DNA from 3 places in the Paenibacillus sanfengchensis genome. Region 1 is predicted to be linked to each of the others. Evidence: predicted binding sites of a transcription regulator. Region 1 holds the regulator's gene; each other region holds the start of a gene.
The links. The regulator LexA, encoded in region 1, represses DNA repair genes until DNA is damaged. The targets are predictions, from matches to a motif close to CGAACATATGTTCG.
Positions count from the first base shown of each region.

Region 1 (4,170 bases):
TGCCAGCTCCCCGGCGAGCGCCTCGTCCTCCACACCGAGCGACTTTAAACCGCGGAGCCAGGATTCCTTCTGGTAAACGGGGGCTAGTTGTTCCAGTTGGCGGAATTCCGGCTGTTCCCCTGCCGAGAAGGTCGCCCACAATCCCTCAAACGGATTGATCCCGATCATTTTGGTAAACGGATAGGTTTCATAAGACGCGTACAACTCTCTGGCTTCCTTGCGCACCGATTCCTCGAGCTTCTCAGGATCGATCCCCACCGCTTCTCCCGCTTTCAGGCAAGTCGCTTCAAAAGATTCTTTAATACTGCGCTCATCCCACAACAAAGTGTCATCCAGATCAAAACATACGGCCTTGATAGTCATAGTTCACACACTCCCCCAAAATATTGACAACCTCAATTTCAATCTATACTAACCCTTATTCCTTCTCAAAGGAAACATGGTGTACTTTCGCATATTGCTCCAGATGTTCTCCCATCGCCTCCGTGTCAAAACGGTTGCGGACGCGGTGGAACACCCAATTGACGTCTTTACTCTTCGGAGTAATCGTGATTTTGCCGCGGCCTACCTTTATTTTGCTGATGTTGTTTGCTTCCAGAGTGCGGTCGCGGTTAAATTTGGACGTATACAGCCAGCCTTTATGAATTCGCAAATACGGCTTCCTGAGAAAAATCGTCAACGCCAGGATCAGATAAAGTACGATCGTGAGCCAAAACAAAACCGAGTTGACTTCCGAGGCATTACCGATCAACCCGACCACGGCATACAGAAGGGCCAGCAAGACCAGAGCTGCCGGAAGAAGAATGTTTCTTCCTCTAAAAACCTCTCCTTCCCCCTTGGCGCCTAACGAATACCGGGGATCCTGCCCCCCGCCGCCGATCCGGCTCGGCCCCTTTCCTTTCTTGTTCATGCGAACCCGATTGCGTTCCACTTTCCTGTCAAACGAAGCCATGAAATTTCCTCCTACACCTAATGTTATGTAAGCCGAACCTTGCGGCCGGCGTTATTTATCCACGATTTCGATGGATTCAAGCTGTTGACGGAAGTTGTTCCGGATGTTCTGCAAATAAGTTTCCCGGAGCTGTGCCCGTTCCAGCTTCTCATCCTCCGTTAAGCCCACCGTTTTGTTTTTGCGGGCCAATTCATTGATCCGTTTCACCAGTGTATCTATATCCACTACATTTCCTCCTGTCTGATCATCCATATTCTATAAGCAACAATTCTTACTTTGACATGAGAAAAAGAGCTTGTCAAGGCAGCGGCCCCCGAATCCAAGCTCTTTCAGTTTCTTCATATATATAGGCGTGTTCAATCCGGCAAAACCAGTGTGTCCCCAGGATGAATATCGCTTACGGATAAACCGTTCACCCGTTTAATAGCCTCCACATACACACGGGTATCCTTTCCGCGGGGCTTATGATCAACCGCGATTTCCCATAGCGTGTCTCCAGGGGTAACAATGACGGTTTCCTTGACATGGGACCCTCCATCATTTGCTGCGGCAAAAGCGGTAACCACTCCGGTGCCGGTCATCGTCAAAAGAATCAACAGAAACGCAATCTTCATTACGCTTTTGGTCCATTCCGGAGAAAAACCGGGAACATGCCTCCACGAACGGGCAACCGGCTTATTATAAATACTTTGGTATGTAGTGTATCTTGGCATATCGAATCACTCCCCAAACAAATGTTCTTATCTCTTGATCTCAATATAACACGAACACTTGTTTGTTTCAATAGTTTTTCAGAACAATTGTTCGCATATATTAGAAAGCTTTAGAACTTATGTTTGTACGAACGACAGTTCTATGTTATAATTTTTCCAAACGTTACTAATGGGGTTGATGATCGTTATGTCCAAGGTTTCCAGCCGACAACAGGCTATTTTGGAATTTATACGCAATGAAGTTCGGATGAAGGGTTACCCTCCTTCAGTACGTGAGATCGGAGAAGCCGTCGGACTAGCCTCCAGCTCGACCGTGCACGGCCACCTCGACCGTTTGGAGAAGAAGGGCTTTATCCGCCGGGATCCCACCAAGCCTCGGGCCATCGAATTGCTGGGGCAGGAAGAATCGGAATCGCTCGGCATGTTCGCGCACAGCGTGACCCGGGTTCCGGTCGTCGGCAAGGTTACCGCCGGCATGCCGATTACGGCAACGGAGAACATCGAGGACTACTTCCCTCTCCCGCAGCATTATTCTTCAGACGGTGAGATCTTTATGCTTTCCGTTGTCGGGGAAAGTATGATTGAAGCAGGTATTCATAACGGGGATTATGTGATCGTTCGCCAACAGCAGACGGCCAACAACGGCGATATCGTCGTGGCTATGACGGAAGATGATGAGGCTACGGTGAAGACTTTTTACAAAGAAAAGGATCACATCCGCCTTCAACCTGAGAACTCGACAATGGAGCCGATTCGGCTCAAGAATGTCGTTATTCTCGGCAAAGTCGTCGGTTTATTCCGCGACCTGCACTAATCTATTCCCTAATTCGCATGATGAAGAGGCTCCCTTTCCCTGGGCAGCCTCTTTTCATTTTGCAATAAGTTGCCTATACGTTCGTTAGATCGTCCTGCGGTAAATAACGTTTCATTCCGGACCGCTCTTCCCGCCAAATTCGCTTCAACCACAGTCTGCGCCGATGGTATTTTTTCAATGCGAACACCATGTCGTATCAGCTCCTTGGCGTTAGCATGCCCAAAAGCCTGATTTTCATCAGTCGTCCCGTCATGGAATGCACATATTGGCGGAAAACCACAATCCAGTCTCATAAAAAAAGCCCCTGATGCCTAAGCACCAAGGGCTCTTCCTATTAATACAATGTCATGTACTGATCGCGTTCCCATTGATGGACTTGCGTGCGGAACATGTCCCACTCGATTTCTTTCAGTTCATAGAAATGAGTCAACGCATGGTCGCCGAGGGCTTCGGTGATGATCTCGCTGCGGATCAACTCGCCGAGCGCTTCCTTCAAGTCGGATGGCAAGCTTGGAATGCCTTCTTCCACACGCTCTTCTTCGGACATCACATAGATGTTCCGGTCTACCGGATCCACGAGCGGCAGTTCGTTCTTGATGCCGTCCAGGCCGGCTTTGAGCATAACCGCCAGTGCCAGATAAGGGTTAGCGGCCGGGTCCGGGTTGCGCACTTCGACGCGCGTACTGAGGCCGCGGGAGGCAGGAATCCGGATCATTGGGCTGCGGTTGCTGGAAGACCATGCCACATAGCAAGGTGCTTCGTAACCTGGAACCAGACGTTTATACGAGTTCACGGTCGGGTTCGTGACGGCGGCAAAAGCGCGGGCGTGCTTCAAGATCCCGGCCATGTAATGACGGGCTTCCTTGCTCAGGCCGAGCGTGTCGCTCTCGTCATAGAAAGCGTTGACGTCATCCCGGAACAACGACTGGTGACAATGCATCCCGGAACCGTTCACGCCGAACAACGGCTTCGGCATAAATGTCGCATGCAGGCCATGCTGACGCGCAATCGTCTTTACCACGAGCTTAAAGGTTTGAATTTGGTCCGCCGCCTTGATGGCGTCGGCATATTTAAAGTCGATTTCGTGCTGACCCGGCGCCACTTCATGGTGGGAAGCTTCGATTTCAAAGCCCATTTCCTCCAAAGTCAAAACGATTTCGCGGCGGCAGTTCTCCCCGAGATCCGTAGGGGCCAAATCGAAATAACCGCCTTGGTCGTTCAATTCCATCGTCGGGTTGCCCTTTTCGTCGGTTTTGAACAGGAAGAACTCCGGTTCCGGACCGACGTTCATCGATGTATAACCCAACTCTTCGGCTTCCTTCAGCACACGCTTAAGAATGCCGCGAGGATCCCCGGCGAACGGCGTGCCGTCAGGCATATATACGTCACAAATTAAACGGGCTACGCGATCTTCGGCAACCCATGGGAAGATAACCCAAGTATCCAGGTCAGGAAAGAGATACATGTCGGATTCTTCAATCCGCACATAGCCTTCGATGGACGAACCGTCGAACATCATCTTGTTATCAAGCGCCTTCTCCAATTGGCTGACGGGAATTTCCACGTTCTTGATCGTTCCCAGCAGGTCGGTAAATTGCAATCGGATAAAACGAACATTTTCTTCTTTGGCGATACGTAAAATGTCTTCTTTTGAGTAACTCAAGATAACCTCTCCCTACGTTTATATTTTG
Region 1 is NZ_JBAGJC010000004.1:463,120-467,289, reverse strand. It holds gene V4U84_RS11380 (HAD family hydrolase) at 1-363, opposite strand, end outside; gene V4U84_RS11375 (hypothetical protein) at 419-952, opposite strand; gene V4U84_RS11370 (DUF896 domain-containing protein) at 1,004-1,177, opposite strand; gene V4U84_RS11365 (LysM peptidoglycan-binding domain-containing protein) at 1,309-1,665, opposite strand; gene lexA (transcriptional repressor LexA) at 1,853-2,479, shown strand; gene glnA (type I glutamate--ammonia ligase) at 2,814-4,142, opposite strand; gene V4U84_RS11350 (MerR family transcriptional regulator) at 4,161-4,170, opposite strand, start outside.

Region 2 (4,170 bases), on a different contig from region 1:
TTATCCCGGTTTTTTTACGGACGAGTTGATCGAAACGATGGCTTCCAACCCGAAGATTTGCAAGTACGTGGACATGCCGCTGCAGCATAGCGAAGATGCCGTTTTGAAGCGGATGCGCCGACCTGGCCGGAATCGGGATATTCGGGAATTGATCGCCAAAATCAGGGACAGAATCCCGGGGGTATCGCTTCGTACATCTCTCATTGTCGGATTCCCGGGGGAGACGGAAGAAGAATTTAAGGCCTTGTGCAATTTTGTCCGCGAGATTAAGTTTGACAGATTGGGTGTATTTACATACTCCAAGGAGGAGGATACTCCCGCATCGCGTTTGCTTGGCCAGATTGACGAGGAAGTCAAAGAATGGCGGGCCAACACGTTGATGGAAATCCAACGCGCCATCGCGAACGAAAACAGCGGCAAATACGTCGGCCAGGTTCTCGATGTATTGGTGGAACGCTATGATGGACGCACCGACGTCTATGTGGGACGTTCCCAATATGACGCTCCGGAAATCGACGGGGAGGTTTTTGTTACCAATTATTCCTCCGGTATCGGGGAAATCACCAAGGTGCGCATTACGCACGCCTATGAATACGATCTGTCAGGGGAGGCTGTCTCGTGAATCTGCCGAATCGGATTACACTGGCCCGGATTTTTATGATCCCGCTGATGCTGTTGTTTTTGCTTCTCGATGTGGAATGGCTGAGTTATGAACTTAGCATCGGTACTTTTTCGCTTCCGCTGAATCAGCTTATCGGGGCGTTTCTGTTCATTGTGGCCGCCAGCACCGACGGCATCGACGGGTATATCGCCCGCAAGCACAATTTAGTGACGAATCTCGGCAAGTTGCTCGACCCGCTGGCGGACAAGCTGCTCGTGGCGGCCGTGCTTATTTCGCTGGTGGCGATGGGCAAGTGCGACGCCTGGATTGCGGTCGTCATCATCAGCCGGGAGTTTGCGGTGACGGGCCTTCGCGAGGTGGCGCTGCTTGAAGGTTCCGTGATTGCCGCCAGCAATTGGGGAAAAGCGAAGACAATTACGCAAATTGTGGCGATTTCGGCGCTTTTGCTGAACAATTTTCCGTTCGAATGGGTTCATTTCCCGTTCGATGAGGTTGCAATCTGGCTCGCGGCGATCATTACGATTTACTCGGGCATCGATTATTTTGTAAAGAACAGAAATGTGCTCAATTTTTCCAAGATGTAAACGGACAGGCACCCTCCCGAAGGAGATATGAGAATGAAAGCAGAAATCATCGCAGTCGGCACCGAGCTGCTGCTCGGTCAAATCGTAAATACGAATGCGCAGTACTTGTCCCAGGAGCTGGCCGCTCTCGGGGTCGATGTTTATTATCAAACCGTGGTCGGCGATAATTTGAGCCGGCTCTCCCATGCGATCACTACCGCTTTGGGGCGGGCGGATCTGCTGATTTTAACCGGCGGACTCGGCCCCACCCAGGATGACTTGACGAAGGACGCGGTCGCCGCGGTTTTGGGCAGATCGCTGCACATCGACCGGATGGCGATGGACCACGTGGACCGGTATTTTGAGGGACGGGGCATCCCGATGACGGAAAACAACCGGCGCCAGGCGCTGGTTGTTGACGGCGGAACCCCGCTGCCGAATGAAACCGGCCTTGCCGTCGGCAACGCCATCGCCCATGACGGGAAGTTTTACATTTTGCTGCCGGGTCCGCCGTCGGAGCTGAAGCCGATGTTCGAACGGCAGGCCAGGCCGTGGATACTGCAGCATGCTTTGACGCAGGAGGAGCCGTTATATTCCAAAATGCTGAAGTTCGCCGGGATTGGAGAATCCGGGCTTGAGACCAAGCTGATGGATTTGGTGGAAAATCAGACCGATCCGACGCTCGCTCCTTATGCCAAGGAGAGCGAAGTGACGGTCCGCATCTCCACCAAAGCCCGCACGGAAAGCGAGGCGATGGCGAAGCTGGACAAGCTGGAAGCCGAGATTGCCTCGCGGCTGCCCGAGCACTTGTATGCGAACGAAGATGTAACGATCGAAAAAACAATCGTAGATCTGATGACCGAAATGGGCTTGACGGTTAGTGCCGCCGAGAGCTGCACGGGCGGGCTGCTGATGCAATCCATCACCAGCGTCCCGGGCAGCGCCACCGTTTTTCTCGGCGGCATCGTCTGCTATTCCAATGGGATGAAGGAGAAGTTGCTGAACGTTCCGCACGATCTTCTTGAAGGCGAGAACGCACCCGGTGCCGTCAGCGCCGAAACCGCCCAGGTACTGGCGGAACAGGTGCGGATGATCGTGGACACCGATTTCGGTTTGTCCATTACCGGGGTAGCCGGCCCGGGGTACTCGGAGCGGAAGCCCGTGGGTCTCGTCTATATCGGCATTTCCCGCCGCGGCGGAGAAACCGAGGTTTACGAGCTCAACCTGAAAGGAAATCGCGATACGATCCGTTTGCGTTCGGCCAAAACGGTGCTGTACCACCTTTGGAAGCGGCTAAAAGCCGAGCGGGCTGCCAAGTAAGCCAGGTTTTAGGTTGGACTCGTCCCCTTGCCATTCCTTGGGCGGGGATATATAATGGGTGTACGGAAGAACCGTAGCAAACTGTTAAGTTGTGCTGCGGTTCTTTTTCGTTCTTTAGCCTTCCATCGGGTGATGAAAAGTGCTACTTCACTGCTACTCCCACCCAAAGCGGGGAATTTCCGGCGAATTGGCGCTGACTTACAAATCGGCAATAGAGAGGGCAGTACGCCTTACACCGCTGCCTTATTTAGAGTTTAAAAGGCAACCAATGCTTCATGGAAAGGAGAGGAGCTCAACGTTTCCCTTACAGGAAGAAGCCGGCAATGGAAGGATGCGCTGAGGATGCCCTCATTCGCCGGTACCTTCCAACGGACATTCCGGTTGGGTCAGAGGGCCTTTATAGGGAACAGAAAAAATTACGAATGTATGTTCGAAAAAACGCTTGGCAAACGTTCCAAAACAAGGTACAATTATAAATGTAAGAATTCCTTTATAATTATATTTAAGGATGTGAGCTGATTGTCAGATCGTCGTGCTGCGCTTGAAATGGCGCTTCGTCAAATAGAAAAACAATTCGGTAAAGGTTCGATCATGAAGCTGGGAGAATCCACCCATATGCAGGTGGAAATCGTCCCTAGTGGATCGTTGGCATTAGATATAGCACTCGGTACGGGAGGGCTTCCTCGCGGCCGGATTATCGAAGTATACGGGCCGGAATCTTCCGGTAAAACGACGGTGGCGCTTCATGCGATCGCCGAAGTTCAGAAAATCGGCGGACAAGCCGCGTTTATCGACGCGGAGCATGCGCTTGATCCCTCTTATGCCAACAAGCTTGGCGTAAACATTGACGAGTTGCTGCTGTCCCAGCCGGATACGGGCGAACAGGCGCTTGAAATCGCCGAGGCGCTCGTGCGCAGCGGCGCCGTGGATGTTATTGTTATTGACTCCGTAGCCGCGTTGGTTCCAAAGGCGGAAATCGAAGGTGAAATGGGGGATTCCCATGTCGGTCTTCAAGCCCGCCTCATGTCCCAGGCTCTCCGCAAATTGTCCGGTGCGATCAGCAAATCGAAGACGATCGCGATTTTCATTAACCAGTTGCGCGAGAAGGTTGGCGTTATGTTCGGTAACCCCGAGACCACACCAGGGGGCCGCGCCCTGAAATTCTACTCAACGGTACGCCTTGACGTGCGCCGGGTGGAAACGATCAAGATGGGCAATGATATGGTAGGTAACCGCACACGGATTAAAGTCGTCAAGAATAAAGTCGCACCTCCTTTCAAACAGGCGGAAATCGATATTATGTACGGCGAAGGGATCTCCAGGGAAGGCAGCATTATCGATATCGGCGTAGAGTTGGATATTGTGGACAAGAGTGGCGCCTGGTATTCCTATGCGGGTGAGCGCTTGGGCCAGGGGCGCGAGAATGCGAAGCAATATCTTAAAGAGCATGCGGAAATCGCCAATGCGATCGAACAAAAGATTCGTGAAGCCAGCAACCTGACGACTGCGGTGGCTCCTGCTTCGTCTAGCGACCTTGAAGCTGAAGCGCAAGAAGAGCAGGCGCTTTTCGAAGAATAATACATTTTTGCTGATGAAGCGCTCTGAGACCGGTATTTGCCGGAACAGAGCGCTTTTGTTTGGGATAGAGTTAAACATGGAGTAGGG
Region 2 is NZ_JBAGJC010000001.1:207,616-211,785, reverse strand. It holds gene rimO (30S ribosomal protein S12 methylthiotransferase RimO) at 1-622, shown strand, start outside; gene pgsA (CDP-diacylglycerol--glycerol-3-phosphate 3-phosphatidyltransferase) at 619-1,206, shown strand; gene V4U84_RS00940 (competence/damage-inducible protein A) at 1,240-2,505, shown strand; gene recA (recombinase RecA) at 3,025-4,083, shown strand.
Region 2: recA (recombinase RecA) is a predicted target of LexA. The motif match lies at 2,925-2,938, and genes of this name have one in related genera.

Region 3 (4,170 bases), on a different contig from region 1:
TTCATTTCCATGGAAATAAAAGGGCTCCGATTTGCTCCGATGGCAGTTCCGCTTTCCATAAAAAAATGAGCTCTGGGGGCATATCCGAACAAACTGTGAAGCTCAAGCCTGCATAGTTCGCTCTCGTTCTCATGACACGCGTAGGGGTAGATATAGCTATCGGGCTTCTCGTTCAAGTCCACGTTCCCGTCTCCTTCTTACTTTGCCTCGCTTAGAGCCGATCGTTTTCGGTCAAGCAAAAGACTTAGGTATTCTAAGCATTCACTGAACCATTGTAGCAGAAGAACGGGGCTTAACGAAGACGTTTCGGGAAGGGGCCTGGAGAAGGATCGCTCTGCTGCATCTCGGTTAACTGGGTCCAATAACGTTTGGGCATATGGGAAAGCCGGGCCCGGGGATTGCTTCTTTCCCGGACCGCCACCGTATCATAGAACTGCTTCCACAGCCTCCGGTAGGACTTCTCCTCGTCGTCCGGCTCGGGCAATATAAGCTCCTCCATGCAAAATAGTCCCACTCGATCAGCAGGTGGACCATCCTGCCGCTGCATCAATACTTGTCTATGCGTCTTGTCGTAAATCAGAAACGATTCACCCCGGTATCTATCGCAAAAATGGGGCGCCAGCAGCGGCAGCACCTGATTCTTCGGTTCAATAACGGCGACCAGAACATCGCCATATACCGCAAACCGGACGAATCCCATATATGCATGGCTCTCCGTCCTTAAATGTTTCACCGCCTTATGGAGCCGATGCACCGTATCTTCCGTCAGCATATCCATGACCGTACGTCCATATTGAAAGCCAAGCCGCAAAAAACGGTACAGCAGCAGTTCCTTATCGGACATGCATGTCAGGAAGCCGTTACGGATCAGTTCCTGCGCCGCCGGACAGATTTTGACACCGATTCCCTTGTAAACTCTGGCCGCCTTTACCGGATCGGTCTCCACCCATACGGCATCGAACAGAACATACAGATTATCTTCACTCGGCCGGATATCCACCGCTTCTTCCTTGCGGTCAAAGCTTTCAAACACACAGCTAAGAAAGCCGTCAAAGCTGCCATCATAAATGTACGCCGATTGGCGAGCCCAGTTCATGTTGCAGCCACTTCCGCCACCCTGCCTGCCGCGAGTTCTTCGTCGCTAAACAGCTTAAGCTGTTCCACCTGGGGCTGGGGTAAATATAAGGAGATTTCCTTTTGGGACAGCAGCGATCTTAAGATTGTGCTCTCCTTCACTTTCAATCCCTCAAGACGTCTGCCGGAGCATGTGATGAAATATTGGGCTCTCTTCAGTACTACCCCGAGCTTCTTCAATCCCGCGAAGTCCAGTTTTCCCGCCCGCCGCGCCGCAACGATCGCCTTGGCGCTCCGCACGCCGATCCCTGGAACCCGGAGCAACGTTTCATACGGTGCTTGATTGATCTCCACGGGGAATCGATCGATATGATTTACGGCCCAATGGCACTTGGGGTCCATAAACGGATTGAAATTCGGAGTTCTTTCATCCAGCAGTTCATGGGCTTCGAATCCGTAAAACCGCAGCAGCCAGTCAGCCTGGTAGAGCCGATGCTCCCGCAGAAGCGGCGGTTTACTGTCCAGCGCCGGGAGCAGCGAATGCTCCATCACCGGCGTGTAAGCGGAATAGTACACCCGCTTCAGCTCGTATTTGCGATACAACGCCTCGGTCAGAGTCAAAATCTTCAAATCGCTGTCCGGCGTTGCCCCCACGATCAACTGGGTGCTCTGGCCCCCCGGCACGAATTTCGGCGCATGCCGAAACTTTACCAAATCGGTGCTGTTCTCGCGGATGCCCTCCCGGATCGCCGACATCGGCCGGAGTATCGTCTCCTTGCTCTTATCCGGCGCAAGCTGCCGTAAGCTGGCTTGGGACGGAAGCTCAATGTTTACGCTCATCCTGTCGGCGAGCAGTCCCAGCCTGGAAATCAGCGCCGGATCCGCTCCAGGGATAGCCTTCACATGAATATATCCCGAGAACCCGTATTGATTCCGCAGCAGTTCCAATACCCGGATTAATCGTTCCGTAGTATAATCCGGATTCCTCATGATCCCCGAGCTTAAGAATAAACCTTCAATATAGTTACGGCGGTAAAAATTCATCGTAAGCTCCGCAAGCTCTTCCGGTGTGAACATAGCTCTGCGGGTGTCGTGGGAGCGGCGGTTTACGCAGTATTTGCAATCGAAAATGCAGCTGTTTGTCATCAGAACCTTCAACAAAGAGATGCAGCGCCCATCGGCGGCAAAGCTGTGGCAGATGCCCGAGGCAACGGTGTTCCCCTGCTTTCCGCTTTGCCCGGACCTCTCACTCCCGCTGGAGGAACAGGAAACATCGTATTTGGCGGAATCCGTCAAGATCGCAAGCTTCTCCAATACATCCATAAAACGATCCTCCCTTTTGATCATCATTATAATACGAACATCTGTTCTTGTAAATACAAAAAACCCCATTTTCTTGTAATGAAAATGTAAGATTCCTTTTAGAACCGATTAAGGGAAATCGATGGGAACAAAACGGAGCCCCGCCTATACTAAAAAGCTGTATAAAGCGATTGAATCGAAGAGGAGTTGAATTACGAATGAAGAAGAAATCGGGCCTGGCCGGTAAAATCATCCCAAAAACTTTGCTGCCGGTTCTAATAATCACCGCCGGCATATACGCCTGTTTCCCTGCGGCAGGCGCCGTATCGGCCATATCGGCAACATCGAACCCCGAACGTTCGGGGCACGCGGAGAAGAAGGGCGATGTGTCGGAATTCAAGCGTTACTTGGATGAACAGGTTCCTTTGCTGCAAAAAAAATACGGTGTTCCCGGAGTCTCGATCGGCGTGCTTGAGCATGGCAACACCGCCTATGCCCTACAGTACGGATTCGCGGACAAAACGGCCGGCCGGAAGCTGGACGAAAAATCGCGTTTTCAAGCGGGATCCATTTCCAAAAGCGTTACCGCCTGGGGGATTTTAAAGCTGGCGGAGGAGGGAAAATTATCATTGGATGACCCGGTCAGCAAGCATCTCGGAAACCGGACGATTCCAGGTGCGAAAGTCGTTTCGGAGGAAGTGACCCTCCGGCGTCTGTTAAGCCATACCGCGGGGCTTGCTCCGCATCCCGGTTATATGGGCGTCGAGCCGGGCCGGAAGCTCCCTGCGCCCGAGCAATCTCTCGCCGGAGCCGGCCTGTTCAACGATCCCGTGAAATTCGCCTTAGCTCCCGGCAAAGAAGCGGCATATTCGGGGGCGGGGTACACGATCCTTCAGATGGTGATTGAGGAGGTTTCGGGGCAGCCGTTCGAGGACTATATGAAAAATCGGGTGCTTCACCCGCTGGGGATGGATTCCAGCAGCTTCGGGCAAGAAGAGGAGGACAGACCGTTCTTAACCAAAGCTTACGGTTATTTCGGACAGGAGCTGCCGGCCTTCCGGTTCGCCGAGCGGGCTGCCGCAGGGCTAACGACCACGGCCGAGGACTTGATGAAGCTCATGCAGGCAAGCCTGGACACCTCGAAAAGCGGAGGAACCCCCTTGGGGCACGATGTTGTAAGTCCCGGTCTGGTGCGGGAAATGCAGAAACCGGTACTGGGCGAGAACGGGCTCGGTATTTTTTCACGCAGCCTGCCGGACGGTACCACCCTCTTGTACCACCCGGGGGACAATCGAGGTTGGCACGCCTTCTATGGCTTTATCCCGGAGTCTCAAAACGGCCTGGTCATCCTGACCAATAGCGAGAACGGCATCGACCTGCGGCAGGATTTGTATCATGCCTGGATCCGGTTTGAAACCGGGGCTCTGCCGGAAGGAGCGACCGCGCTGGCGCAAACGAGCTCCCTCCATCAATGGGGCGCCTATGGCCTCACAGCCGCGCTGGCGGTTTATCTTCTGCTTGCCGCCTGGCGCATTCGCAGCGGGCGCAGATTATTTGTGTTCAATCACCCCAAGCCGCCTTTTGTACGACTAACGATCCGTTTGATTGTTATATTGGTTCCAGGCACTCTGCTTTACCTTGGGGCCTACCGCTGGAGCGTCATCGGGCTGCAGAGCGGGCTGAAATTCATCGTCCTCGCCGTTTCCGCCTGGCTTGCCGGCCTGCTCATTTTCGGATTTTTCCCGAAGCTGCCCGCAAAAAAAGCAAAACAAGACTAATGCGGCCTATTAGCGC
Region 3 is NZ_JBAGJC010000003.1:280,548-284,717, forward strand. It holds gene V4U84_RS07495 (TRM11 family SAM-dependent methyltransferase) at 1-182, opposite strand, end outside; gene V4U84_RS07500 (TIGR03915 family putative DNA repair protein) at 293-1,096, opposite strand; gene V4U84_RS07505 (putative DNA modification/repair radical SAM protein) at 1,093-2,397, opposite strand; gene V4U84_RS07510 (serine hydrolase domain-containing protein) at 2,595-4,154, shown strand.
Region 3: V4U84_RS07505 (putative DNA modification/repair radical SAM protein) is a predicted target of LexA. The motif match lies at 2,432-2,445, and genes of this name have one in related genera.